One region of the Sporosarcina sp. E16_3 genome, then DNA from elsewhere that is predicted to be linked to it. Evidence: riboswitches for the same ligand, from Rfam matches in the RefSeq annotation. Region 1 holds a riboswitch; each other region holds the start of a gene.
What was found. Region 1 has a riboswitch for S-adenosylmethionine ahead of I2483_RS14155 (methionine biosynthesis PLP-dependent protein). Riboswitches for the same ligand answer to the same signal wherever they lie in the genome.
Positions count from the first base shown of each region.

Region 2: it holds a riboswitch for S-adenosylmethionine, as region 1 does, so the genes downstream of both, I2483_RS08800 (iron-containing alcohol dehydrogenase) here and I2483_RS14155 (methionine biosynthesis PLP-dependent protein) in region 1, are expected to answer to the same signal.
Region 3: it holds a riboswitch for S-adenosylmethionine, as region 1 does, so the genes downstream of both, I2483_RS11085 (methionine ABC transporter ATP-binding protein) here and I2483_RS14155 (methionine biosynthesis PLP-dependent protein) in region 1, are expected to answer to the same signal.
Region 4: it holds a riboswitch for S-adenosylmethionine, as region 1 does, so the genes downstream of both, I2483_RS13065 (cyclase family protein) here and I2483_RS14155 (methionine biosynthesis PLP-dependent protein) in region 1, are expected to answer to the same signal.

Region 1 covers NZ_JADPRX010000025.1:31,498-39,004, reverse strand. The annotation lists gene I2483_RS14175 (AI-2E family transporter) at 73-1,116, shown strand; gene I2483_RS14170 (methylated-DNA--[protein]-cysteine S-methyltransferase) at 1,157-1,669, opposite strand; gene I2483_RS14165 (TIGR04104 family putative zinc finger protein) at 1,822-2,121, opposite strand; gene I2483_RS14160 (hypothetical protein) at 2,383-2,520, shown strand; SAM riboswitch class I at 2,605-2,711, shown strand; gene I2483_RS14155 (methionine biosynthesis PLP-dependent protein) at 2,789-3,910, shown strand; gene metC (cystathionine beta-lyase) at 3,907-5,100, shown strand; gene I2483_RS14145 (flavin reductase family protein) at 5,527-6,027, opposite strand; gene I2483_RS14140 (pirin family protein) at 6,126-6,968, opposite strand; gene I2483_RS14135 (winged helix-turn-helix transcriptional regulator) at 7,194-7,507, shown strand, end outside.
Region 2 covers NZ_JADPRX010000011.1:33,127-40,633, forward strand. The annotation lists gene I2483_RS08785 (hypothetical protein) at 113-340, shown strand; gene I2483_RS08790 (hypothetical protein) at 404-580, opposite strand; gene I2483_RS08795 (GTP-binding protein) at 701-2,641, shown strand; SAM riboswitch class I at 2,774-2,893, shown strand; gene I2483_RS08800 (iron-containing alcohol dehydrogenase) at 2,995-4,095, shown strand; gene I2483_RS08805 (MetQ/NlpA family ABC transporter substrate-binding protein) at 4,133-4,951, shown strand; gene I2483_RS08810 (methionine ABC transporter ATP-binding protein) at 5,072-6,091, shown strand; gene I2483_RS08815 (methionine ABC transporter permease) at 6,088-6,750, shown strand; gene I2483_RS08820 (alpha-hydroxy-acid oxidizing protein) at 6,816-7,507, shown strand, end outside.
Region 3 covers NZ_JADPRX010000016.1:61,803-69,309, reverse strand. The annotation lists gene I2483_RS11120 (3-hydroxyacyl-CoA dehydrogenase NAD-binding domain-containing protein) at 1-202, shown strand, start outside; gene I2483_RS11115 (acetyl-CoA C-acetyltransferase) at 236-1,411, shown strand; gene I2483_RS11110 (acyl-CoA dehydrogenase family protein) at 1,487-3,274, shown strand; gene I2483_RS11105 (arsenate reductase family protein) at 4,044-4,403, shown strand; gene gcvH (glycine cleavage system protein GcvH) at 4,479-4,862, shown strand; gene I2483_RS11095 (toprim domain-containing protein) at 4,938-5,279, shown strand; gene I2483_RS11090 (thioredoxin family protein) at 5,294-5,593, shown strand; SAM riboswitch class I at 5,647-5,752, shown strand; gene I2483_RS11085 (methionine ABC transporter ATP-binding protein) at 6,044-7,069, shown strand; gene I2483_RS11080 (methionine ABC transporter permease) at 7,062-7,507, shown strand, end outside.
Region 4 covers NZ_JADPRX010000022.1:12,044-19,550, reverse strand. The annotation lists gene I2483_RS13065 (cyclase family protein) at 313-1,050, opposite strand; SAM riboswitch class I at 1,278-1,392, opposite strand; gene I2483_RS13060 (FadR/GntR family transcriptional regulator) at 1,689-2,381, opposite strand; gene I2483_RS13055 (ornithine cyclodeaminase family protein) at 2,417-3,364, opposite strand; gene I2483_RS13050 (2-hydroxyacid dehydrogenase) at 3,390-4,367, opposite strand; gene gudD (glucarate dehydratase) at 4,463-5,836, opposite strand; gene I2483_RS13040 (MFS transporter) at 5,852-7,120, opposite strand; gene gucD (alpha-ketoglutaric semialdehyde dehydrogenase GucD) at 7,286-7,507, opposite strand, start outside.

The DNA.
Region 1 (7,507 bases):
CGTAGCAATACTAACAATGAATGGTCTCATTTCTTGTTTTCACTTTTAGTTATTTATGGAGGAGCTAGGTATATGGGTGGGTTATTAGATATTTTCGAGAAAAAGGGACCACGGCGTATACTAATTTTTGCTTTAATTATTTTAATTCTATACAGTGTCAAAAGTATGATGAATATTATTTTGCTTACCTTCATTTTCGCTTTTTTATTGGATCGGCTTATTGAGTTTACGATCAAACGTGTACATTTAAAGCGCAAGCTACTGGTCATTCTGCTGTACACAGTGATTGTGGGCTTACTGACAGTTGGCGTTGTAAAGTATTTACCTCTAATCACAATGGAAATCAGTCAAATTATTATAAGGATTACAAACTTCTTTTCCGAACCTCATGACAATGTACTGCTCAGCTACTTAGAATCCGTCATTTCTAGCAATCAAATTGCGGCCTACTTGGAAAATGGTTTTTCTTTCTTGTTAAAGTATTTCTCTGATATTAGTAAAACGAGTATTCAAGTACTACTTGCCCTAGTATTAAGCTTATTTTTCTTACTAGAAAAACCACGTTTAATAGAGTTTACAAACAAGTTTAAAGATAGTAAGATTGCTCCTTTTTACTTCGAAATTGAGTTCTTTGGCAAAAAGTTCACACGGACGTTTGGAAAAGTGATTGAAGCCCAATTTATTATTGCGATTGTTAATACAATCTTGTCCGTGATCGTATTGCTCATACTCGGATTCCCACAAATAATCGGGTTGGCAATTATGATTTTCTTTTTAGGGCTCATTCCTGTTGCTGGTGTCATCATTTCACTTGTTCCACTGACGATAATTGCTTTTACAATCGGAGGATTCCTGAAAGTTGTCTACGTGATTATTGCAGTCATGATTATTCATGGCATTGAAGCCTATATTTTAAATCCGAAACTAATGTCTTCAAAAACAGATTTACCCGTTTTCTACACGTTTATCGTGCTCATTTTCTCGCAAAACTTCTTTGGCGTATGGGGACTCATTATCGGTATTCCCGTTTTTGTTTTCCTACTTGATATACTTGATGTAACGAATAAAGAATCGGCGCATCCCACATCTATTCTAAAAAGCAAAAAGACAAGGTGAGATTAATTACATCTCCCTTGTCTTTTTTTCTATCGAAACGCTATCTTTCCAGTTCTAGAAGCTGCTCTTTCATCTCCAAGCCGGCCCGAAAACCGCCCAACTTACCACTTTTTGCAATAACGCGATGGCAAGGAACAATAATCAAGACCGGATTGGCGCCGATAGCGGTTCCGACGGCTCGGACCGCATTCGGTTTTTCAATCCGTTCGGCAATGTCCGAATAGGATACAGTCCGTCCGTACGGAATTTCTTGCAATGCCTTCCAAACAATTTGTTGAAAAGGAGTACCATGAAGATCGATTGGCAATAAGAAATTCCGGCGCTGCTCTTTCAAATAATCGACCAACTCGACAGTGTGCGGCTTCAGAATGTCCGCTTCCTCCGTCAGAGTATGACTCGGAAGCCGTTTGTTCACCCACGCTTCTAGTTCTTCGAATGGTGCGTTCGGGGTACCTATATAGCAAAGCCCCTCTGTTGTAGCCGCTATATACATATTCCATTGCGAGTGATTAAGCGATGTCCAATACACGTTTTTTTCACTGTTCTTCTCCATTGATCTGCACCTCCATTGCTATATTCAATATCGGAACCTATATAGGTTCCAATATTTTTTTGGCTCTTGCCCAGTTTTCTTTTTTGAATAACGTGATTAAATAGAACGGATTCGGAAATCCCATGTCCTACTTGTAAGTGGCCCCCTTTTTTTCACCAAAGTGGTTTATCTTTATTCGTTAATTCAATCATATATAGAGAAAGGAACATAACTAAAACAGCGGTTACACTCAAGATTGAAATTACAATTGTCCAATGGATTTCAAATTGTACTGCTGGGATAAGCGTCAATGTAGGCGCAATGGATATCAAACCAGTGCGTTTTCTAGATTTAGGGGTTACATACTGTTTTTCACCACAGTACGGACATTCAACTCCCCTGTTGAACCTAAGGTACTTGATGAACGCATTCTTCCAATTCCATTTGCGGCCACAACTATTACAGTTCGGCATTTCATCACCCACAGTTCATACATATAGGTTCTTGATAACTAATAAGTTTCATTAAATCAAATCGGACGACTTCCAAGAAGAATCATTGATTAACAATATAACACAATTCTTTTTTTAGTATTACAATAGACTAAGTCTGTGAATTACCTATTTTAATACATAAAGTACTTGTAAGAAAAGCGTGAAAGTATCCATTTCCACTTGTTCGTTTTCGGCTCGCTTTGGATATATTGATCACCATAACTTTACTGAGGGTTACGTGTGGCTGAACGTAATGCCATAAAAACTCTTGAAGACGTTGGCCTTGGTTCAACTTCCTGGTTTGATAATTGGTCCATTTTCGTAGGTGCGGACTGTATCCAAGCTATTCAATCAACGGATGCAACCACCGAAAGATAGATTTTGACAATTCACTCTTGTTTTATTTTCCATGTCATGATAAAATTATAGAAATTGTTCTTTTCACATAATTCAATAATTTAATTCTTATCAAGAGAGACCGAGGGAAGGGCCCTTTGACGTCTCAGCAACCAGCCTTTTCAGGTACGGTGCTAATTCCCTTAGGTGTCCATTTCCCTAGAAGATAAGAAGATAGTCTACGATATTTCGGGGACCCTCTTCTTATAGAGGGTCCCTTTTTTTAATCAAAAAGAAAAGGGTGACTACAATGACAAAACGAAGTTTAGAGACAATTCTGGTGCAATTAGGAAATAACAGCGATCCGAAGACTGGCGCGGTTAACCCGCCGATTTATTTATCAACAGCGTACAAACATAAGGGGCTCGGTCAATCCACCGGCTACGATTACACGCGGACAAAAAATCCAACCCGTTCCATATTGGAAGATGGAATTGCAAACTTAGAGGGCGGCGATGCGGGTTATGCGTGCAGTTCTGGTATGGCGGCGATTCAGCTTATTCTAACGCTTTTCCGCCCTGGGGATGAATTGATTGTTCCAGAAGATATTTACGGTGGCACATATCGCTTGCTCGAACAGTATTCCGACGTTTATTCAATCGGTACAACGTATACGAATTTCACCGATGTAAATGAAACCGAGAAGTTAATAACGCCAAAGACAAAAGCGCTCTTCATCGAAACACCGACCAATCCACTCATGCAAGAATTTGATATTCGCCTGTACGCAGAACTTGCTCGGAAGCACGATTTACTATTGATTGTTGACAATACATTCTTAACACCTTATTTCCAGAGACCGATTGAACTTGGTGCTGACATCGTCATGCACAGCGCAACGAAATATATCGGAGGACATAACGATGTCCTCGCGGGACTTGTCGTTGCAAAAGGTGAAAAACTATGTGAACAACTAGCCGCTAACCATAATGCTATCGGTGCGGTCCTCTCCCCTTCCGATTCATGGCTAATCATCAGGGGGCTGAAAACACTGCATTTGAGAATGAAGCAGCATGATGAAAACGCGAAAATACTTGTCAATTATTTGGAGGATGAACCACTTGTTACGGACGTTCTCTATCCAGGAAAAGGTGGCATGCTGTCATTTCGGCTAAACGATAGTGATTTGGTCGGACCATTCCTTGAAAATCTACAGCTCATCACATTTGCGGAAAGTCTAGGTGGAGTCGAAAGTTTCATCACTTATCCAGCAACGCAAACCCACGCGGACATCCCGCGCGAAGAACGGATACGACGTGGCGTCTGCGACCGACTTTTACGTTTTTCTGTCGGAGTGGAAGAAGCTGAAGATTTGATCGCAGATTTGAAGCAAGTATTTGCAACTTTGAATAGTGGGGTGCTTCAACGATGAGTTTGAATAAAGAGCGATTGGAAACAACCCTCATCCATGCATCGACACGTGGGGATTACGAGCAAAAAACAGGTGCTGTCAACGTTCCTATTTACTTATCCTCTACGTTTCATCAGGAAAGCTTTGATGCATTTGGGCCTTATGATTATAGCCGTTCGGGCAATCCAACGAGAGATGCGCTGGAAAAAACAATTGCCTCAATGGAAGGCGGCGCGCGTGGATTAGCCTTTGCTTCCGGAATGGCTGCCATCTCGGCCACATTTATGCTTCTTTCTTCAGGCGACCATATCGTTGTGACCGAAGATGTCTATGGCGGAACATACCGATTCGTAACCGAGGTATTGCCTAAATTCGGTATCGACCACACCTTTGTAGATCTAGCCAATGTCGAGGAAACCGCACGTGCAATTCGTCCGAACACAAAAGTAATCTATATCGAAACACCATCCAACCCTCGTTTAGGCATTACGGATATTGAAGCGATTGTTGAACTTGCAAAAGCGAATGACTGTCTGACATTTCTCGACAACACCTTTATGTCTCCACTTTACCAACGTCCACTGGATCTTGGTGTTGATATCGTTGTTCATAGTGCTACCAAGTTCTTATCGGGGCATAGCGATATCATTGCCGGATTGGCAGTTACAAAGGGTGAAGAACTTGGCAATCGTTTGGCATTCATTCAAAACTCTTTCGGCTCAATTCTAGGCGCGCAGGATTCTTACGCGTTAATTCAAGGTATCAAAACGTTAGGTGCCCGTTTAACACAGTCATCTGAATCGGCACAGAAAATAGCCTCATACTTGAACGACCACACTTTAGTGGAAGAAGTGTTTTATCCAGGGTTAGCAAGTCACCCAGGACACGCAATCCACGCGAAACAGTCGACAAATCCAGGCGCTGTCTTGTCTTTCCGCTTGCCTAACAGAGAGACAGCAAAGGCATTTGTTGAAAACGTCCAGATTCCTATTTTCGCAGTCAGTTTAGGCGGTGTTGAATCAATTCTTTCCTATCCCGCAACGATGTCCCATGCTGCCATGCCTAAAGAACAACGGGAGAAACGCGGCATTACTGAAGGTCTGTTACGCTTTTCTGTCGGGCTCGAACATGTCGATGACTTAATTGCCGATTTTGATCAAGCCCTACAAATAGCCCGGGAGCAAACGGTGACAGTAACTACAAGTCTATAATCTACGAAAACCGGAAGGCACCTAAAAGGAACGCAGCATAAGTGCGCCACTTCCTGTGGCAACAGCTGCATGACCTACATCCTGTAGGCCCGCGACAGGCATAAGTCGATTGGAAGGCAGTCTAAGATCGCGACGTCCTGTCGCATCGACTCCATACCTGCATCCTTGCAGGTATGGAGTGGCGCTTTTTGCCCGGGAAGGATGTAGTTCAATTCTTCCTACTGGATTGCTTTCAAGGAACCTAGCCGAAGTACGCCGCGTCCTGCGGCAATGGCTACGTGACCCACATCCTGTGGGCCTCCGAGCGGCTGGCGCCTGGAGCTAGACACTATTCTTAGTAAAAAAACTTATACTTTTCTTTTTAAAAAGGCCTGGCATCAGTGTATACTGATGCCAGGCCTTTCTATGTCGAACTTTTCAAAGCTATTATTCGCTATAAAAACCTTCTGGAATTGCACCTATAGTTCTTCGGTGATACAGCAGCGGTTCTTTACTTTCATTCTGAATATCTAACACTTCGCCTATGAATATCGTATGATCCCCAGCATCAATTTGTTGAAACGTTTTGCATTGTAAAACCGCAAGCGAATTTGACAGAACTGGTAGATTTAAATCTGACTCTTTCCAATCGCATTGGCTAAATCGATCGGCAACCCTGCTAGAGAATAACGTACATAATTCGCCTTGATCTGCCGCTAAAATATTTACAGAAAACTTTTCAGCATCTAGAAAGTCACTATAGGTAGATACTCTTTTGTCGATGGACCACAATATAAGTAAAGGCTCTAATGATACGGATGCAAATGAATTGACCGTTAGCCCCATCGGTTTTTTATCTGCATCAAATGCTGTAACGACAGTGACTCCCGTTGGATAATTCCCCATTGCTTCTTTAAAACGCGCTACTTGTTCTATCTTACTTCCCATATCAGCAACTCCCATTTTCTTATTTCACTTAAAAGCATATCAAATCTGTTAGAATATTTCATACTTTGTGATTCTGCATGAAATTGAATCGTACATGTTCACTCAAATCTACCATCTCTGTAATCTTTATAGGCCTGCACAATCTCTTCTTCTGAATTCATCACAAACGGACCACGTGCTACTACTTTTTCTCCGACAGGCTGGCCTGCATATAACATGATATGCAGTTTCTCTTCTGCGTGAATCTTTACTTCAGTCTTTTCGCCATCTGTTCCACGGTCCAACCAGAGAACCTGGCCCTTCTTCCCCTCCGCGCCTTCACTGCCGAATGTCCCTGTTCCTTCTATTATATAAAGAAATCCATTGTAACTGCCAGGAAGGTCCTGTGTGACAGTCGTGCCGGGTTCAACAATCAATTCGACCATCGAAACAGGTACGTGATTTTTCGTGTCAGCCGTAACACCTTGCGAAGAACCGGAAAAAACACGTATCGTAGCGCCATCTTCATAACGGACCGGCATATCTTGTGCACGCATGTTCTGATAACGTGGTTCCGACATTTTTTTATCGCTTGGAAGATTGACCCACAATTGCAGCGATTGAACCGTTTCCCCGACAGCCGGGTCCTCTGTATGAATGATTCCTTTACCTGCCGTCATCCATTGGACGTCTCCGGGGTGTAGTTCCCCTCCCCCAGTTTTATTGTCAAAGTGCTCTAGCTTTCCATCAATCACGTACGTAACGGTTTCAATACCACGATGCGGATGCATGCCAAATGTTCCGAGCACGAAAAAGTCTTCAGCCATCAAAAGAAATGGATCAGCGTCTTGCCAGTTTCCTGGTTCAATTACCAATCCTACTTTATGAGTTGGCGATTGTTGCTGATAAACGACGTCCCTTACACTTCTGATTCCTCTTGAAAAAACTTGTTTATTATTCACGTTAACTTCCTCCTTCTGTTTTCGATTGTATATATTGAACATATGAATACATGTGAAAGTTGAACGAAGGCGCCTTACAGGAGTAGCCGAAGCTGATTTGAAGGGCATCTTCATTTCAAATAGTAACTGATTCCTATATATGTTATTATGAATTAAATTCGCCAAAGTGTGAAGTACGCACCACAAAGTGCTATAGTATACAAAAAGATACTAAAGGAGGTTATTATGGGGATACAGCCTGAACTATGTAAAGTTGACGAAGCTCTAGGGATCTTAGTAGGTAAATGGAAACCAATTATTTTACTGCATTTAATTACTGAAGGAACACAAAGGTTTAGTGAATTAAAAAGATTGATGCCGGGGATTACTCAAAAAATGTTAACCAAACAATTAAGGGAATTGGAAGATGAAGATATTATTAACAGAGTCATCTATCCACAGGTTCCCCCGAAAGTTGAGTACTCTATCTCTGAGTACGGAAAAAGCCTACAGCCTATCTTAGCCATTATGCACGAATGGGGCACCAGTCATGTTACACA
Region 2 (7,507 bases), on a different contig from region 1:
ACCATTCGTTACGGCAACAAGCGACCATACAAATTTACGCATACTAGCATCTTCCTAACGTTTTACTAGGAAGATGCTTTTTTATTTTCATAAAAGAAAGGGATTTTAGCCAATGAAACTTGGAACAAAAGAATATTATCTGGACGCATTCAAACACGTCTTAATGACAAACCTCATCATAAGCGAATCACAATCACTGTCTTCAACCCAGTCCTATTATGAAGAACAAATCGGAAAAACAACGACTATAAATGAAGAGGAAAAAAGCCTTTATTCACGTAATCTCCAAAAAGCATTCGATGAAATCAAACACGAAGTAATCGGTTCATCAGAAGATTAATCTAAAAGTAAACATCAAAAAAAGCGTGGCAGTCATGATAGACTTCCCACGCTTTTAATGTATTTACAGTTCCTGATAATTTCTTTGATGGTTTCCACCATCTTTTACATCCGCATGATACAAAGCTTTTAACGCGAAACTTTTCTCCAGGTCAAGCTCGCCCATTATCTGTTTCAGACGTTTTGAAAGCTCTGGATCGTTCTTCACAAGCTTCTCCATTTTCGTTCTTGAATATTTCATAATCTGATTCCTCCTTCACACTAAGTTTGTCTATACAGTATACCATCAATTTAGTGTCATTCGCCCAATTCAGATTTGCTATACTAAAGATAGTAGCAAGAAATGGACTGGAGCGACGACATGTATAAAACAATTGGCATACTTGCGCACGTAGATGCAGGAAAAACAACTTTTTCTGAACAACTGCTTTATCACACAAAAAGTATTAAACAAAGAGGCCGCGTGGACCATAAAGACACCTTTCTCGATAGCCATACAATCGAGAAAGAAAGAGGAATTACGGTTTTTGCAGACCAGGCATCCATTTCTTATAACGGATCCACCTACTACATTATCGACACACCTGGGCACGTCGACTTTTCTCCTGAGATGGAACGCGCCATTCAAGTGATGGACTATGCCATTATTATAATTAGCGCAAGCGACGGCGTGGAAGGTCACACAGAAACCGTCTGGCAGCTGCTCCGTAAACATCAAGTGCCTACGTTCTTTTTTATCAATAAAACAGATCGTGAAGGAACAGACATTGAAAGCGTACTCCATGAAATTCGCACCAATCTATCGGAAGATATCTGTGACCTTACATCCTCATTCAATGAAGGTATCATGCAAGAGGAACTCATTGAATTTATCGCAGAACGTGATGAAGAACTGCTGGAAACCTATATGGAATCAGGTTATGACAAGGACTTATGGCTTGCAACATTAAAGGAAATGATTAGCGACAATAAAGTCTTCCCCCTATCCAGTGGTTCTGCACTTAAGGATATCGGTGTCATGGCATTTTTCGAGAAACTCGATGTATTGACAGCAACTTCTTACGAGGATGACAGTGATTTTGCTGCACAGGTCTATAAAATCCGCCATGATGACAGTGGTAACAGGGTCACTTTCCTTAAATCATTAAACGGTACGCTAAGTGTCAGAGACGAAGTAAACTATGGTGATTATAAGGAGAAAGTGACACAGATACGCGTCTATAACGGTAATAAGTTCAAAGCAATCGACCATGTTCAGGCTGGTGAACTGTTCGCCGTTACTGGATTAACCCAAGCATCCATTGGTGACGGTGTTGGAGCACTAAAAGAAAAGGCCGCCTTTGACATGATTCCTACCCTTAAGTCGAAAGTGATTTTCGACGCTTCCATCCATGTCAAAGAAGTGCTTCGATGCTTTAACCTGCTCGATGCGGAAGATCCTTCTTTGCGCGTCTTCTGGGATGAACACTTTCAAGAAATTCATGTCCATGTTATGGGCGTCATCCAGCTTGAAGTACTCCAACAAATTGTTAACGAGCGTTTTTCGATTCAAGTTTCTTTCGGCGAACCTAAAATACTGTATAAGGAAACCATTGAAACGACCGTAACGGGTTATGGTCATTTTGAGCCCTTAAGGCATTACGCGGAAGTCCATCTTTTAATCGAACCAGCTGAAAGAAGTAGTGGCATACAGTTTAACAACGTTTGCCATGCAAACGATTTACTTATCGGTCATCAAAACGTAGTACGCAGCCATTTATTCGAACGCGAGCATCATGGTTTATTAACCGGCTCAGCCCTCACAGATGTCAAAGTAACGTTACTGACGGGACGAAGCCATAACGAGTACACGTCTGGCGGTGACTTTAGAGAGGCCACTTTCCGGGCATTACGACAAGGTCTAGAACAAGCCTCCAATACGTTGCTCGAACCCTATTACGATTTCAAAGTAAAAGTGGATTTGGATAATATGGGACGAGTGCTGTCAGACATTCAACAAGCACACGGCAGCTTTGAGCCACCAGAAACGATTGGTGAAAAAGTAATTGTAAAAGGGCGTGTTCCAGTCGCTACCTTTATGAATTACAGCGCCACCTTTGCTTCGTTCACACACGGCAAAGGGACGCTTAGCTTGTTATTTGGGGGCTATGACCGCTGTCACAACCAGGAGCAAGTCATTGAGGAAATTGGTTATAACAAAGAAGCGGACCCCGAATACTCGTCCACTTCTATTTTCTTGGCCAAAGGAAAAGGCTATTCAGTCCCCTGGAATGAAGCCTATAAGGCCATGCATTGTTTATAAGGGAAGACTACTTGTTGTTTTAGTCATACAATATATTACTTTCGGCATCTTTCGACAATTTTTAATAGAATGTGATTGACAATCCTTTCAAATGAATATACTATTACTAGTATTCTTAATTTAATAAAAAGCCTCTTATTAAGAGCGGCAGAGGGACTGGCCCTACGATGCCCGGCAACCATTCGCGTTTAATTTCTAAACACGAAAGGTGCCAAATCCAGCAAGGTACTTTTGTACTTTGAAAAATGAGAGAAACACTTGCAGCGTAAGTGTATTCAATCCTCTCTTTGATGAGAGGATTTTTTTATTCTCATTTGGTTGATACGTAAACAACATAGAAGGGAGAGAGTGATATTACACAGTCAGTCGTTAAAGGAGCACCTGGCCATTACAGAATCGGCGAAAAGGTACTAATGGATCTAGAAATTCTTTTATCGGAACTAGGCATTCAGAAGTTCCACATTGTAGCCGGGAAAAAGGCTTGGAGCGCTGTACATCCCTACTTGCCTGATGAGATTGTAAAAAGAGCAAGTGCTAATTTTACATTTATAGAAGGACATTGTACTTTACATACAGTTGAAGATATTGCTAGTCAATTATCTTTAAACGCAGCAGATGCCGTAATTGGTATCGGCGGTGGAACAGCTTTAGATATCGCTAAGGCTTCAGCTGTAAAAGCTGGAATTAAGTCAATCTTAATCCCAAGCATTGCTTCCACTTGTGCAGCATGGACTCCGCTTAGTGTGTTTTACGATGACAAGGGAACTTTTACACATTATACAGAATTCCCTTTAGCTAATACACTTGTGCTCATTGAACCTTCGATCATTGCCAAATCCCCTATTCACTATTTAAAAGCTGGTATTGGAGATACTTTGGCAAAATTTTACGAGGCAGATGCGTTAATCGAGTCATTTTATAAAAATGAGGAATTTCCAGTTTGGCTTAAAGTTTCACAATTCTCGGCAGCCATATGTAGGGATGTCCTACTAAAAGATAGTAAGGCTGCCCTAGAATCTGCTTCTACAGGCAATGTTTCCGATGAATTAGTCGGCGTTATTGAAGCTATCATCATGACTGGCGGAATGGTTGGAGGATTTGGTGGGAAAGCGGGACGAGTAGCAGGCGCCCACTCCATACATAACGGACTTACCGAAGCGAAGGAAGCAAAAAGCTTTCTACACGGGGAGCTCGTTGCATACGGGATACTAGTCCAATTGGCTTTAGAAGAAAAGGAAGATGAACTACTAAAACTAATGGGTTATTATCTTGAATGGGGATTGCCTATAAGTTTAACAAACTTAGCAATTGATCCAGAAGATCATGTTCTTCTAAAAAGAATTAGTAAAAAGGCTTTGCTGCCACAAGAGTCTATTCACTTTATGAATAAAAGAATTACTGAAGAAGGCTTGCTAACTGCAATGCAGAAAATTGAAAAGCTACATTATTCATAAGCACCAACAAAAAACAGAGATGGATAGGAGAATCGATATGAAAAAGTGGTTGTTAGCTAGTTTATTGGTTTTAGTAGTAGGGGCCCTTGCAGCTTGTGGCGGCAAGGATAAGTCAGAAGGTTTAGATTTACTAAGCGATGGTAAATTAGTTGTCGGCGTAACGGCAGGTCCTCACGAACAGATTGTTGAGAAAGTAAAAGAACTGGCAGAAAAAGATGGATTGACTATTGAACTAAAAGTATTCACTGATTATGTAATGCCAAACGTAGCTTTAGCTGAAAAAGAAATTGATATAAACAGTTTTCAAACTGAACCTTTCTTTGATCATATGGTAAAAGACCGTAATTTGGATCTTGTAAAAGTAGCAGACACAGTTACCTTCCCTATGGGTGTTTACTCATCTAAAGTAAAGGCTATCAGCGAACTAAAAAACGGTGCTAAAATCGGATTACCTAGTGATCCAACAAACAGTGGACGTGCACTTATGCTTTTTGAAAGCGCCGGTCTTATTACAATTAAAGACGGTGTTGGTCTAAATGCAACCGTAAATGATATTGATGAAAACAAGAATAATTATGCGTTTATTGAACTTGATTCCGCACAAATTGCTCGCCAACTAGATGAACTTGATGCTGCAGCTATTAATACTAACTTCGCAATAGAATCCGGTCTTTCTCCAACAAAAGATTCGATTTTTATCGAGCCAAAGGATTCTCCATTCGCGAACCTTATTGCCGTAAGAACTGAATCTAAGGATGAAGAAGTTGTTCAGCAGTTTATAGATTTATATCGTTCAGAAGAAGTAAAGAAATTCATCGAGGAAACATTTGATGGAGCCATTATTCCTTCCTGGTAACTATTTTTGCTAGCTAAACCGGATTCTTTATTTCAAAGTAAATAGCGACAAAGTAAGGAGAGGACGCTTGCATTTTTTATAATGCCTTTGCGCCTCTCTTTCTCGAAAGGAGCGAAAAATATGATTATATTAGAAAATGTTTCGAAAGTGTTTACGGTAAAATGCAAAGAGGTTAAAGCCGTCAACGATGCCAATATTCATGTGAAAAAAGGTGAGATTCATGGGGTCATCGGTTACAGTGGTGCTGGTAAAAGCACCTTAATCCGATGTGTGAACCTACTTGAACGGCCAACGAGCGGAAAGATAGTCATAAACGGTGAAGAAATAACCGCGCTCTCCCCTAATAAGTTAGGTGCTACACGCCAAAAAATAGGAATGATTTTTCAAGGCTTCAATTTGTTGAAAACAGCAACCGTTTACGACAACATTGCCATTCCGTTAAAACTTCTAGGGGTCAATAAAGAAGAAGTGAAAGTACGTGCGAATAAGTATTTAGCGATTGTTGGTTTACAAGATAAGCATCATCATTATCCTTCTCAATTGTCTGGTGGGCAAAAGCAGCGTGTCGCAATTGCAAGAGCGTTGGCGCAGGAGCCGGAAATATTGCTAAGCGATGAGGCGACAAGTGCACTTGATCCCGAGACAACGGATTCTATCCTTGACTTACTATTAAAAATAAATGAAGAGTTTGGCATCACAATTTTACTTATCACACATGAAATGAACGTGATACAAAAAATTTGTGATTACGTCTACGTACTCGAAGGTGGAAGTATCGTGGAACAAGGCACAACGATTGGGCTATTCACAAATCCATCTCACCAAACGACGAAAAAGTTTTTAAACACCATTTCCCAACGTAACTTGTCTGCAACTTTGATTTCGCAATTGAATTTGTCCGGTTCGGTTATCAGGCTAACCTTTACTGGTTTGGTTACAGGAAAACCGTTACTTGCAGAGGTAAGTCAAAAGTTTAATGTGAAGCCAAATATATTGGCTGCGAATATCATCGAACTAAAAAATGGCGTAATTGGAAATTTGGTCGTTCATATTATCGGTGAAAAAAGCGATGTCGAAAGTACTTTGTGTTTCTTACAAGAACAAGGTGTCGGCACAGAAGAATTGAGGGATGAAAATTGAGCGAGTTTATCGAGAAGTGGTTGCCCCAATTCCAACAAGCGACTGTTGAAACCTTTCAAATGGTCGGAATATCACTTTTGTTTTCTATCATTATCGGAATTCCTTTAGGGATTTTATTGGTGCTTTCGAGACCCGGACAAGCACTGGATAATAAATGGTTAAACCATCTATTAAATTTAGTCGTTAACATTGTCAGATCCGTTCCATTTATTATTTTATTATTTTTCATCTTGCCTTTCACGAAACTAATTGTAGGCACGACAATTGGGGTAAAAGGCGTCATCGTCCCCCTCGTAATCTATACTTCTCCATACATTGCCCGTCTAATGGAAACGGCATTATTGGAAGTCGAAAATGGGGTAGTAGAAGCTTATACGGCGATGGGCATTAAAACAAGACACATCATTTGGAATGTAATGCTAAGAGAAGCCCGCCCTTCCATCATTTTGGGGTTAACAATTGCTACTGTTAGCTTAGTCGGTGCAACCGCAATGGCAGGTCTCGTCGGCGCCGGAGGTCTTGGTGATTTAGCTTATCGTTATGGCCATTTGAGATACGAAGTTGACGTAATGTACATAACCATCTTTATTCTTATCATTCTTGTTCAAAGTATCCAGTCGATTGGAAACAGGCTCGCTACACGTCTGAAAAAGGATTAATTCAAAGATTCAAGTGTTTTTTTATAAAAAGAAAACCAAATTCCTTACGAAGGGTATGAATGATCTTGACATCAACTAGAAATAACGACTTACTATTACAAAACATCAACCCTACCGAGTCTTTTCCGGTGTCATTCGAAGAACTGGAAGCAGCAGCAAAAGAAAAAATGTCTGCTGGCGCATTCGGCTATATCCAATCTGGGGCAAGTGGCGAAGAGACGCTTCGAAAAAACGTCTCCGCTTTTTCAAAGTTTTCCCTTGTCCCTCGATTTCTAAATGATGTTTCTACATTGGACACATCTGTAAATCTATTCGGTCGTACATACCCTTTTCCTTTGCTAATCGCTCCTGTCGGCATGCAATTAATCGCACATGAAGATGGCGACATCGCTACTGCAAAAGCAGCCGCAGAAATTGGGGTCCCCTTCATTCAAAGTACAGTATCTGGTTTTTCAATTGAAGAAATCGCAGAAGCTACTGGCGACAGTCCAAAATGGTTTCAGCTTTACTGGTCAAGCACTAACGATGAAATTGGTTACAACATGGTCAAAAGAGCTGAGGAAGCTGGTTTTGAGGCTATTGTTTTAACCGTTGACACAGTGATGCTTGGATGGCGAGAAGAAGACGTACGTAATCATTATTCTCCGTTAAAGCAAGGTTTTGGTAAAGCGAACTATGAAACTGATCCAGTATTTTTAGCCTCTATTCCAACTAACGATTTTGACGCCGTCATTCAAGGAATACTGGATAACGTTTA
Region 3 (7,507 bases), on a different contig from region 1:
CTTTATCAGCGAACATGATCTGAAAATCGCGAAGAAGCTGGCGTTTGTTTTATCCGGCGGAAAAGTACCATACGGAACACTTGTTGACGAACAATATCTGTTGGATCTTGAACGTGAAGCGTTCCTTAGCCTTGTGGCGGAACCAAAATCACAACAGCGTATGCAGCACATGCTCGTAAAAGGCAAACCACTGCGCAACTAAGTTTGTATTGTATAGCAAAAAGGAGGAAATTCAATGCGTGAAGCAGTACTAGTAGCCGGTGCACGGACACCGGTGGGAAAAGCGGGTAGAGGTTCTCTTGTAACCGTACGCCCGGATGATTTAGGGGCACTTGTCATTAAAGAAACGTTGAAACGTGCGGGTGGCTATGACGGCCCAATTGATGACTTAATCATTGGCTGTGCGATGCCTGAAGCTGAACAAGGGATGAACGTTGCACGAAATATTGGTGCACTTGCAGGTCTTCCGGACACGACGCCTGCTATTACAGTAAACCGGTTCTGTTCATCTGGCCTTCAGTCAATTGCTTATGCAGCTGAGCGCATCATGCTTGGTCACTCGCAGGCGATACTTGCAGGCGGCGTCGAGTCAATGAGTATGGTACCGATGATGGGGAATACAATCAGACCGAATGCTCACTTAGCAGAAACGGCTCCACAGTATTATATGGGAATGGGTCACACTGCTGAGCAAGTTGCAGTAAAATACGGTATCACGCGTGAAGAACAGGATGCATTTGCCGTACTGTCTCATAAAAAAGCAGGTGCAGCGATTGCTGCCGGGAAATTCGATGATGAAATCGTCCCAGTCGAAGTCGTTAAGCGTTCTGTAGATGATAATGGTAAATATAGCGAGAAGAATTTCACATTTAAAATGGACGAAGGAGTCCGTCACGGAACAAGCGTAGAGGGATTAGCGAAATTGCGTCCGGCATTTTCAGTAACGGGTACTGTTACGGCAGGTAACTCCTCGCAAACATCAGACGGAGCGGGTGCAGTACTTGTGATGGACCGTGAAGTGGCAGAAGCGCAAGGCCTGAAGCCAATCGCGAAGTTCCTGTCATTTGCTGTAGGAGGCGTGCCACCTGAAGTGATGGGAATTGGACCAATTGTAGCCATTCCAAAAGCACTTAAAATTGCAGGGCTTTCTATTGAGGATATCGATGTATGGGAGTTGAACGAAGCGTTCGCGTCTCAGTCACTACAGGTTATCCGTCATTTAGGCCTTGATATGGATAAGGTGAACTTCAACGGTGGAGCAATCTCTTTAGGGCATCCACTTGGCGCAACGGGATCTATTTTAACGATTCGTATGATGAGTGAATTAAAACGTCAAGGGAAACAGTTCGGAGTCGTTACGATGTGTATCGGCGGCGGAATGGGTGCAGCCGGCGTGTTTGAGCTTTTGTAACACTAGTAAACAAACAGTGAAATTTATATTAATCGTGGACATTCACTCTCTTGAGAGTAAAAGGAGGAAACAACATTGACTGAATTAAAAACAAACGACCTGATTAAAGGTGGAGCATTCCTAACAGAAGACATTGAAGCAAGTCGGGTATTTACGCCTGAAGATTTTACTGATGAACAGAAAATGATTGCGAAAACAACAGAAGACTACGTGAAAAACGAAGTTCAACCTGTTGTGGAAAATCTTGAAAATCATGAATTCGAACACTCTGTAAGACTATTGAAATCTGCCGGGGATCTTGGACTTCTGGGAGCGGATGTACCTGAAGAATATGGCGGCCTTGGGCTCGACAAAATCGCGTCTGCACTTATCTCAGAAAAAATGTCTGTAGCAGGCGGATTCTCAATCACCCATGGCGCACACGTTGGTATTGGAACGTTGCCAATCGTCCTTTTCGGAAATGAAGAGCAGAAGCAAAAATACTTGCCGAACTCTGTATCAGGCGACAAAATTTCTGCATATGCACTGACTGAGCCAGGTTCTGGTTCGGATGCATTGGGTGCGAAGACAAATGCAAAGTTGAATGCTGCCGGAACACACTACATCTTAAATGGTGAAAAACAGTGGATTACGAACGCTGGATTTGCGGATATTTTCGTTGTTTACGCGAAAATCGATGGCGATAAATTCACTGCGTTTATCGTTGAAAAAGAATTCCCAGGTGTATCTGTCGGAGCTGAAGAGAAAAAGATGGGTATCAAATCATCATCTACTCGTACGCTAATCTTACAAGACGCAGAAGTGCCAGTTGAAAACCTGTTAGGTGAAATTGGTCGCGGACATATTATTGCGTTCAATATCTTGAATATCGGCCGTTACAAATTAGGAGTCGGCACAATGGGTGGATCTAAACGTGCGCTTGAACTTGCAATTACCTATACAAATCAACGTCAGCAGTTCAAAACGCCAATTTCTTCATTCAACTTGACGAAACAAAAGTTAGCAACGATGGCATCTAAACTGTATGCAGCTGAAAGCTTGATTTACCGTACAGTTGGCTACTTTGAAGAGCGTCAAAGCCAGTTGAGTGTTGAAGAGCAAAAAGACGGCAAAGCAATTGCGGCAGCAATCGCAGAATACGCAATCGAATGTTCGATCAATAAAGTCGTGGGATCTGAAGTATTGGATTACATCGCTGACGAAGCAGTACAGCTTCATGGCGGATATGGTTTCATGGCAGAATATGAAGTAGAGCGCATTTACCGCGATTCACGCATTAACCGTATTTTTGAAGGAACGAATGAAATCAACCGTCTGCTAGTGCCAGGCACGTTCCTGAAAAAAGCAATGAAAGGCGAATTGCCATTGCTACAACAGGCGCAAGCACTTCAAGCGGAACTTCTAATGATGATGCCAGAAGAAATCGGTGACGAAGCACTTGCACAAGAAAAAGTACTTGTTAAAAACGCCAAGAAAATCGGTTTGCTAGCTGCGGGTCTTGCCGCGCAACGTTTCGGCACGAAGCTAGAAGCTGAGCAAGAAGTACTTGTAAACATTGCAGACATCGCTAATAATGTCTTCGCAATGGAGTCTGCACTTCTACGTACAGAAAAAGCAATTGCGCGTAACGGGGAAGAAAAAGAACAACAGAAGATTCTTTACACACAAATCTTCTGTCAAGAAGCATTTGAGGATATTGAAAGAGATGCGAAAGAAACACTGATGGCAGCTGTTGATGGCGACAACCAGCGCATGATGATTTCTGCACTGCGTAAATTGACACGCTCAAATCCGTATAATATCATAGCGAAAAAACGTGAAGCGTCGGTTAAGCTGATCGAAGCGGAGAAGTATATCGTTTAATACGTTTGTTGAATAACCATATATTTGCATAAAACGCTGGCGAGAAGGGCTTGGAAATCGCTATTTTTCACTGGGTTATTTCCGGTTCGCTTTCGGCGAAATAATCACGACACTATTACTGAGGGAAAGGTGTGGCTAGAAGTGCTCCGTCACTTTTAGCCACACCTTTTTAGTTATCCTGTTGTGATTATTCGCCTGTCGCGTACCTACACTATTTAAGTGGAAAATGCAGTTTCTTTGGAAGAAAAGAATAGAAGACTTTCTATAAAGAGTGTAAGTGCCCGAAAATGAAATTTCGGGCACTCTAGTACGTAGTACAATGTGTTCCTTGCTTACTTTTAGCAAAGATTATGTGGGGTTCTATAAGAAGGTGACACCTCATTAAAAAAAATAGAGATACTATATAATCGTCACGATTAATTTAGAATTCTATAGAACCTATACTATTTCCCTTGTACGGCGAATGAATCTAGCGAAGGAGCGACAAGTGTGAGCCGGAGTAATGAGACCGACAGTGATCTTCTGGGGGGCTCATTACGGGAGGCCATCACCAAGCGACGAAGCGGTATTGGAAACTACTTCCTAGTAATAACCACAAAAAACTCCCTTGCTTTGCATTTGTTAAGTGCTAAGTACATATCAAGACATCCCGGTAATCGTATAGAAGTCATTCAATTCCAAAGCAATCAAAAGTCACCTATACATGGAACGCCCAATAGGTACCTGGACGTCTTTTCTGTTATAATGGCGAAAATGGAGGCGTTACGGTATGGGATTAATTTACTACGGTTATCCAAAGTGTGGAACATGCAGGAAAGCTAAGAAGTGGCTTGAGATGAACAACCTGGACTTCCAGGAAGTGAACATAGCAGAGGCTCCTCCTTCAGAAGAAGAGCTTGGGAAGATGATTGCGGCATCCGGACTGGAATTGAAAAAGTTTTTCAATGTCAGTGGGCTGAAATACAGAGAACTTAATTTGAAAGATAAATTACCCACAATGACAGATGAAGAGAAGATCAGCTTGCTATCATCTGACGGTATGCTGATTAAAAGACCGCTTGTTTTTGGAGACGGTAAAGTGACTGTTGGTTTCAAGGAAGATGAATTCGACAAAGTATGGGGTAACTAATTTCCTATCTTGTCTTTATCCAAGAAATATGACAGAATTGAAGAGAATGAAACTATTTATTTGGAGGGATACGGAATGAGCACACCAAAAGATCTGCGTTATTCTGAAGAGCATGAATGGGTAAAAGACGAAGGCGGTAACTACCGTATCGGTATTACACACTTTGCACAATCTGAACTTGGCGATATCGTATTCGTTGAACTTCCATCTGTCGGCGATGACATCAAAGCGGACGAGCCTTTCGGAAGCGTTGAGTCAGTTAAGACAGTATCTGAACTTTATGCACCTATCAGCGGTAAAGTCATTGAAGTGAACGAAGGACTTGAAGATAGCCCTGAATTCGTCAATGAATCACCGTATGAAAACGCATGGATGATCGTCGTTGAACCTTCAAATGTTTCTGAGCTAGACGAACTTATGTCAGCTGAAGCGTATGAAAAAATGACTGTCGGAGAATAACTAAAACAAGGCGCCGGTATTTTTCCGGCGTTTTTTGCATCTCTATATAGAACAGAGCAATAGAGGAGGCATCTTGTGTCGGATGAAAGAGTAATTATCGTTGAAGGTGGTTCGGATAAGAAGCGTTTGGCACGAATACTTATTGAGCCTGTCGAGATTATTTGTACGAACGGCACAGTAAGTCCTTATCGGCTTGAAGAGTTGCTTGCACCTTACGAAGAACATGAACTATTCGTCTTCGTTGATGCGGATGAAGATGGAGAAAAGACCCGCATATTATTCAAAAGAGAGTTCCCAGCGGCAATCCATTTGTACACGGAAAAGGTTTACCGAGAAGTGGAGACAACACCGTATAAAGTGTTAGCTACAATACTACAAGGTGCGAATTTTAAAATTCGACCGGAATTTCTAATTTAAAGGATGTAGAATTAATGGAAACTTGGACACGCGAACAATGGGAGACGGCTTTGAAAGGGTCTTCAGTAGCAGCGTTTTATTTATATACACCGATGTGTGGAACATGTGCGGTCGCTTCTAAAATGATGAACGTTATTAACGTCATGAGACCGGAAATACCAATTGGGAAAGCAGATTTGAATTATGTACAAAACATCGCAATTGACTATGAAATCGAAAGCGTTCCTTGCCTTCTTATACAAAAGGATGGCGTTGTAATCCATAAAATATATGCGTTTCAGTCAGTTCCGTATCTACTAGAAAAAATAGATTGACAACGGATGTATAGTACTGATATACTACGTATTAACATTCAATTGAATAGTCACTCTTATTAAGAGAGGTGGAGGGATAGTGCCCTGCGAAGCCCGGCAACCGTCACGAAAGTGAAATGGTGCCAAGTCACACAAAGCGTAAGCTTTGAAAGATGAGAGATTGGACAAACGTTTATTTTAATATAGCGTTAAGCCTTTCTGCCCGTCTGCAGGAAGGCTTTTTTGTATTCTAAAGGGATCGCAGCCAAAGAGCGCCGCGTCCTGCGGCAAAGGCTGCATGACCTGCCTCCTGCAGGCCCAAGCGGAAGGCGCCTGCTTAGATGCGACAGGCATAAGGCAGAACGGCGTAGCGGCGAACTACCGCATAGCTGGGCTGACTTATGACCCGAGCGTCTGGCGCCTGAAGCTAGACAGAGTTAGTAACAAAACAATTTTTTAGAGGTGAAATAGATGATTCATTTAACGGATATTAATAAAAGATTCGGTGAAGGGCCAGGAAGTATTTCTGCAGTCGAAAATGTATCGCTTGAAATTGCTGACGGTGAGATTTTTGGAGTCATCGGCTACAGCGGGGCAGGAAAAAGTACGTTGATCCGACTACTGAACGGTCTTGAAATGCCGACATCGGGCAGTGTGAAAATAGGAAGTCTAGAAATATCAGCAATCAAAGGTAAAGAACTGCGGGAAGCACGACAAAAAGTGAGTATGATTTTCCAACACTTTAACCTACTGTGGTCTAGAACAGTAAGGGAAAATATCGCTTTCCCTCTTGAAATAGCGGGTGTAGGAAAAGTCGAGCGTGAAAAGAAAGTGGCGGAATTGATTGAAGTAGTCGGTTTGAGTGGTCGTGAAAATGCGTATCCATCCGAATTGTCCGGAGGTCAGAAGCAGCGCGTAGGGATTGCCCGTGCGCTTGCAAACGACCCTGAAGTCCTTCTTTGTGACGAAGCGACTTCAGCCCTTGATCCAGAAACGACGGATTCGATACTTGATCTCTTAACGGGCATCAATGAACGACTTGGACTGACAATTGTTCTTATTACACATGAAATGCACGTTATCCGTAAAATTTGCCACAGAGTTGCAGTTATGGAAGCAGGGAAAGTTGTTGAGTTGGGGGATGTCCTTGATGTATTCCAATCGCCGAAGGAAGCGATTACGAAGCGATTTGTCTCTCAAGTGACAGAGCCAATAGAAGCGAAGCAGGCAATGGCGCATATTAAAGAAGAATTTCCTTCTGGAACGCTTATCAAGCTTGTTTTTGTAGGAGAGAAAACAGAGCAGCCTGTGCTCGCGAGTCTTATTCGGAAATTCACTGTCGATGTCAATATCGTTCAAGGGAATATTTCTCATACACATGGCGGAGCATACGGCACACTCATACTTCAGCTCCTTGGCGATTCGGTAATCATTGAGGAAGCAATTCACTATCTTCATGAAAATGATGTTCAGACGGAGGTGATCGGTAATGATTGAAAACCTTTTTCCGAATGTCGACTGGACTAAAATGTGGGAAGCAACAGTGGAAACACTTTATATGACTACAGTTTCGACAATCTTAACATTCGTTATAGGATTAGCACTTGGCGTTTTGCTCTTCTTATCTGGTCCCGGTCAACTGTGGTCGAATAAGTTGGTCAATATTATTTCAGGGGCATTCGTCAATATCTTTAGATCCATCCCGTTTATCATATTAATCATTTTGCTTATTCCGTTTACGAAATTTCTTCTTGGCACAATGCGCGGACCGGATGCAGCGATGCCGGCTCTTATTATTGGGGCGGCACCATTTTATGCAAGAATGGTGTTGATTGCATTACAGGAAATTGATAAAGGTGTAATTGAAGCTTCGAAGTCAATGGGAGCTAAAACGAGGACGATTATTTTTAAAGTCCTATTACCAGAATCAATGCC
Region 4 (7,507 bases), on a different contig from region 1:
TTGTTGCCATGATGCGTTGACGCCAATCCGTTTCTTTTCTTATAACAGGATCGCAAATGAGCGGACCTTCTTTCTTTTCTTACAACAGGTGCGCGAATGGGCGGACCTTCTTTCTTTTCTTGCGGCATGAGCTCAAATGAGCGGACCTTCTTTTTTTCTTGCGGCAGGAGCGCAAATGAGCGGACCTTCTTTCTTTTCTTACGGCAGGAGCGCGAATGAGCGGACCTTCTTTCTTTTCTTACGGCAGGAGCGCAAATGAGCGGACCTTCTTTCTTTTCTTACGGCAGGAGCGCAAATGAGCGGACTCTTTTTTTATGGCAGTATCGCGAATGAGCGGACTGGGAATCCCGATGCTTTTTCCGGCTTAGGGACGATATTAAAAATGACTGCGCCTTTTGCAGGCACTTTATCCAAGTTTGTTAATAGCTCAATTTGATAGGTATCTTGTTCAAGAACGTAATATTCGCCTAGAAGAGCTTGGTTCTTTTGAAAGTCTATGGCTGAATCGGTATCGAATGTTTCATGACCAACTGCTTTCACTTTTCTTTCGTCAAATAAAAACTGCAAAGCAGCAAGACCCCAACCCGGTATACGGTTATTCCCATCGGCATCTTTATTGCAAAAAGCCTCGTTATCCGGCCAGCGTTTGCTCCAATCTGTGCGTAGTGCTACAAATGTACCTGCCTCAATTTGTCCGTGCTGAGCTTCAAACTTCAGAATATCTTCAACAGTTAATGTAAAATCATGATTTGCATCGGATTCTTTTGATTTATCGATGACAACAAGCGGTAATACCAATTCTTTTAAACCCAATTCATCCAAGTATCTTGTATCACGTACGAAGTGAATTGGTGCATCAATATGTGTCCCATACTGTCCTGCAAATTTAAAGCTCTGTGCAAAAAAACCATCATCATGATCGAATAGTGTCGTAAACTCTGCTGCATCAAATGCTGAAAAATGGGGTGATTCGGGTCCAAAGGTATGTGTTAAATCGACCCATTCTTTCTTTTTTAACAAAGCAATTGCATCGATTAATTCGTTTGACATAATAATTCTCCCTCCATCTTTTGAAGGTAACTTTAGTCTCCAGAAAAAACAAAAGCGAAGGGCGCCTGCTTAGATGCGACAGGCATAAGATGAAGATGCGTAGCGGCGTTCTTTGCCGCAGAGTAGCTTTAGCTTATGACCCTAGCATCTGGCGCCCGGAGCCTAGACGAAACAAAAAACCTCTTCTAAATTTCAAGAAGAGGTTTTGGCATAATCGCTTTTTGCTCTTCTTATCTACAAGCCCTAAGCATTACACTTAAGCTTCTGGAATTAGCACAGTACTTTTACAAGTCTGTTGCTGAGGTATCATCGGGCCAGTCCCTACACCTCTCTGGATAAGAAAGTTACGTATTTAGTTGTTAAATAGTACAATACATGTTCCTGAATGAATTGTCAATACAGAATATATAAAACTTTCTATATATATATGATGATATAGAATCCCATTAAATTCGCCGCGACGCTAGGGGATGCCGAGCAGCTTCGCCCACCAGTCTTAGGGCGAGGCTACCCCTTGTAACGCGCCTTCTCTCAGTTAATATAGGCATTCATTTGTTCTACATATATAGTCACATCTTTTTCCCTCGGACAAGTTAGACAAACAAAAAAGCTCATAAGTATGTACCAACTTTTCGATGCTACTGTTTTTCCTTATAGTCTGCCATTATTTTCTTTCTTACATAGCTTAAATGCCTGTACATCTGTGTGAATGATTCGTACGGGTCTCTTTTTTTCAACGCCTCATAGATGGCTAAGTGATGCTCAATTGTAATATCAGGCTCTCGATAGGTGATTAAGCTGTCTGTTTTCTCATGCGTAATGAGCAGGGAATCTATCATTCCTTCGACGACTGGATTGTTGGCGCTTTGTGCAATCAATCTGTGGAATTCCTTATCTAAACGACCATAATCACTATCAGCATTTTCTTGAATGCTATCAATTGTTTCTTTGATCTTTTCGAGTTGCTCATCCGATATCTTCTCGGCTGCAATCGTGACAAGCCCCAACTCTAACGCCATGCGTGCTTCAATGATCGCAGGAACATTGTTAATCGATAGCGCGAGCATTACCTTAAATGGATTACTTCCGACCCTATCATTTATAAACGTACCTCCGCGCGGCCTTCTCGTAATGATTTCCAAGGTCTCCAAAGAGCTAAGCGCTTCCCGCAGTACAGGCCGGCTAACGTCAAATTGTTCCATCAAATTCATTTCTGGAGGCAATTTATCCCCCGGATTCAGCTGCCCACTCATTAATAGCTGAACAATTTGTTCTAACACCTGTTGCGAGAGGGTGCTTCTACGGACAGTGTCCATTTTATATTCTTTCATTTCAACCCTCCTTTTCTTATGTTTCCAAGGACACTTTAAACTTCAACCAGACTTTGATATCTCTCATAGATCAGCTTAGCTGTTAGGATATCAAAAATAGATACACCTACCGATTTGAAAACAGTTACTTTTTGTTTCATCTTTTCATTTTCACCTTGTTGAACCAATGTTTTCAACTCCGGGATTGTCTCTTCACTGTGGCCAAACTTTTTTGCGTTAATCATTTCTCCACATTCGGAAAATGCTGCATGCGTGTCGACGAATAGATGATCTGCTTCTTTGATGATTGAGTCGGGAATCTCTTGCATAAATGATTTGAATGCACCTGAACCTGCGAAATGCTTTCCAGTCAAATCAACTTGCCCGTCGTAAGGAATAACCGGATTTGTTGATGTCGTCGTTGTAATAATAATTTGTGCCTCTTTTACAATGCTCGCAGGATCTGAACTATCAAATCGAATAGTTGGAAACTCCTTCTTCGCTTTCTCTATAAATTTATCGAGTCTTTCCTTACTACGATTATACACTAAAACCCTCTTTACTGACCTTACAGCGCAAGCCGCCTGTAAATGACTCCACCCTTGATCGCCAGTGCCTAGAATGCCAATGGTCTCCGTTTCATCCGATGCCAAGTATTTCATACCCAATCCACTGACTGCACCAGTCCGCATAGCGGTAATCGTTCTGGCATCCATAACGACAAGTGGTTTCATCGTCTTCCTTTCATTCAACAAGAAGATGCCCCTTAACGTAGCTTCCCCGATTGCAGCATTGCCTGGAGCGATACCAATCAGCTTCGCCCCATAATAATTTTCATAAAAAGAAGGCATTAATAGCGCCGAATTGTCATCATCATTGATGAATAATCGTTCGGGGACAAAGGAGTTCTTCTCTCCATCGTTTATGTAATACTCTTCGATTGTATCGATAATATCCTTCATCGAGATAAGACTTCTAATTTCCTGTTCGTCAATAAAATGCATAGCCAACCTCCTCAAAATAATCGCGTTACTTAACTATTTCTATAGGGTTCAATACGTTAGATGGTGTTTCCCCGGCAAACACTTTTAAAACGGACTCCGCAGCCAGCATCCCCATTTTCAATCTCGTTTCCTTTGTCCCTGATCCGATATGGGGTGTCGTAACGATGTTTGACAACTTCAACAATGGATGACTCGTGTCAATTGGCTCTTGCTTATAAACATCCAAGCCAGCCCCAGCTATTTCTTTGTTGACCAATGCATCATGCAAAGCTTCTTCATCCACGACGGCACCACGTGAACCGTTTACGAAGATGGCACTGGTCTTCATCGATTTAAATTCTGCTGCACCAAATAAATTCTTTGTCTCAACAATGAGTGGCACCATATTACAGACAAAATCAGAGCGCTCTAGAAGTTCAGGTAAACTACAATACTGCGCGTCATAAGTCGATTCAGCATCCACATCACGGTTGCGGTTATGATAAAGGATCTCCATACCAAATCCAAATCTCGCCCGCTGAGCAATTGCTTTCCCAATGCCGCCCATTCCCACAATTCCAATCACTTTTCCGTGAACATCCGTTCCGAATAACTCCTCCCCTAGCTGCTGATTCCAATCCCCCCGCTTAACGTAGGCATCCAATTCAGGAATTCTTCTTGCAGCGGAAAGTAATAGCCCAAACATTGCATCTGCTACGGTCTCATTCAAAACACCTGGCGTGTTTGTTGCCACTATATTTCGTTTTGTCAGCAATGATAAATTCAAATTATCGTATCCGACCGAAACGTTGCTTACAACTTTCAATTGCGGAGATTGTGCTAGTAACGCATTGTCTACCTTTAAACCAGATCCTAGAAGTGCATGCGTATCTTGGAGATGTGTTTTAAACTGTGGATATGTATATTCATTTAGCTCCTCAAAGTAAACGACCTGACACGTTGTTCGAAGATAATCTAAAACTTGAGGATCTATTTTTTTATAAACAATCACTTTATGCTCCATCGAATTTCCTCCTTACTAAAACAGAATATAGACCAACGTTTCCCGCTGGCCTACCCCATATATTTTCCATATAGCAGAATACTATCGATTTAAAGTCACCTGACTAAACAAGGCCGTTTATTATCGAATTTCCATTCTGGAATTAAATACTGCATACCGATAGAATCATCACGAGCGCCAAGGTTTTGATCGATATAGAGTTTATTGGCCTTTTCGATCTGCTCCATATCAATTTCAACACCTAAGCCAGGCGCAGATGGAACTTCGATTTTCCCATTTTTAATTTGAAGCGGTTCTTTTGTTAAGCGTTGACCATCTTGCCAAATCCAATGCGTGTCAATCGCCGTGATTTCTCCAGGTGCAGCTGCAGCAACATGCGTGAACATTGCAAGAGAAATGTCGAAATGGTTATTCGAGTGCGAGCCCCACGTCAATCCCCAATCATTACACATTTGTGCGACACGAACTGAACCTTGCATCGTCCAGAAATGCGGATCGGCCAACGGAATATCAACGGCATTAAGCTGAATCGCATGACCCATTTGTCTCCAGTCTGTTGCAATCATATTGGTAGCCGTTGGAAGTCCAGTAGCGCGGCGGAACTCAGCCATTGCTTCGCGTGCAGAATAACCGGCTTCCGCTCCACATGGATCTTCAGCATAGGCAAGTACATCATGTTGGTTTTTACAAAGTCGAATGGCTTCCTCTAATGACCAGGCGCCATTTGGGTCCAGTGTAATTCTCGCCTCCGGGAAACGTTTTGCAAGCGCTGTCACCGCCGCCATCTCTTCATCTCCAGAAAGCACTCCGCCTTTTAGTTTAAAGTCATTAAAGCCGTAGCGTTCATAGGCCGCCTCCGCAAGTGCAACAATCGATTCAGGCGTCAATGCTTCTTCATGCCGCAGTCTGAACCAATCATCTTTGGCGTTCAAATCGCTTAGATAAGGTAAATCCGTTTTGTTCCGATCACCAAGATAGAACAAATAACCAAGCATTTCTACACTACTGCGCTGCTGACCTTCACCAAGCAATGCCGCGACAGGTACATCTAGGAACTTCCCTAGTAGATCCAATAATGCCGCTTCAATAGCCGTAACAACATGAATTGTCGTTCGTAAATCAAATGTTTGTGCACCGCGCCCGTCCGCATCCCGGACAGCAAATTGTTTTCGAACTTTATTTAATATCGAGTTATATGTACCGATGGATTCACCAATTACGAATGGCTTTGAATCCTCTAACGTCTGGCGAATCGCCTCTCCGCCCGGTACCTCTCCTACGCCTTTATTCCCGTAATTATCTTCGAGAATAAGTATATTTCGCGTAAAGAATGGGCTATGTGCGCCACTCAAGTTCAACAACATGCTATCGTGACCTGCTACTGGAATTACAGTCATTTTTACGACCTTCGGAGTATTTGACTTTTTCCCCTCCGTATTTGTACGTTCTTCCGCAGTCTCTGTTAACATAAAAAATCCCTCCAATTACTGAATTGTTATTTCCTTAATTTCACCAACGACAAATAAATAACAGCATATGGCGATGAATGCATTCACACCGACAAATAATAGCGCCATATTGAATGAACCAGTAATTTGTAAAATGTAACCGATTATAATGGGTGTAGTAATACCCGCTACATTACCAAATGTATTGAATAATGCACCGTTAAGTCCCGCAACTTCTTTTGGCGATGTTTCAGAAATAATCGCCCAGCCTAATCCTCCGAAACCTCTTCCAAAAAACGCAAAAGACATAATAACAATGACAAAGACAATCGAATCCATATAGTTGGCACTAATAATAGTCATTGAAATAAGCATTCCGGCGATAATCGGGATTTTTCTTGCAAGCGTCCGAGAATACCCTTTTCTAATCAATGTATCAGAAAATACACCACCAGTTAAAGCCCCGATAAAAGCGGCAAGTGCCGGAAATATGGAAATGAATCCAACTTGTAAAACAGTCATTTGCTTTTCCGTAATAAGGTATACCGGAAACCACGTAAGAAAAAAGAAAGTAATAACGGTTGAACAATATTGTGCAACGTACACTCCGACAACCATGCGATTGCGTAACAATTGGAAAACTGGACGCTTATAACCGACACGTTTTTCACTTCCACTATCCGTTTTTTCATTGCCTAAAACGGACGCGCCACCTCTTTTGATGAATTCAAGTTCATCAGCACTAATCCATTGATGCTTTCCAGGTTGATCATAATTCCTTAACCAATCGACTGCACACACGATTCCAATGCATCCTAAAAGAAAGAAGACATATTCCCAGCCATAAGAATATGAAACCCATCCGATTAGTGGGGCAAAGAGCACGGCGGCAAAGTATTGTGCTGAAGTGAAAGTAGCAGTGGCAAATCCCCGTTCCTTCATCGGAAACCATTCAGCTACAATCCTAGAATTTGCAGGAAATAAAGGGGCGCCTATTAATCCTATAAAAAAACGCAAGATAAATAATGATAGTACTGCAAAATGAAGGGGTATAAATCCAATAACGCCATGCAATAACGATAGCAACGACCACAATATTATCAAGCTGCCATACACTCGTTTTGTTCCAAACTTGTCTATCAACAGTCCGCCTGGAATTTGTCCGATGACATATGCCCAACTAAAAGAAGAAAAAATATAGCCCATCGTAATTTCATTAATCCCTAGGTCAATGGCGATACTATTACCTGCAATCGACAATATGGAACGATCCGCGTAACTAATCACTGTCACAATGAAAACCATAAAAATAATTTTATATCGAAAACGATTCTTTTTATACCGCCTGATTCCAGTGAATTTCCCCACTCATTTACTTCCTTTCATTGAAAGAAAAAAATGAAAGCTCAGTAGCTCTTTTTGAAAAATAAGGAGTTAAGCTTTTTATCGCATAACTCCTCCTGACTTATCTTATTTAATAAATACTGTTTTGATAGACGTATAGAATTCTTTTGCAGCTTGCCCTTGTTCACGTGAATGGGAACTAGATTGCTTCATGCCGCCGAAAGGAGCTTGAAGTTCGACACCAGCACTTTCTGCGTTAATGCGTACTAAACCAGCATCCATTTCATTGATGAATGAAAGCATATTACTAATTTTCGTCGTGAAGATTGAAGCGCTTAGCCCGTATTC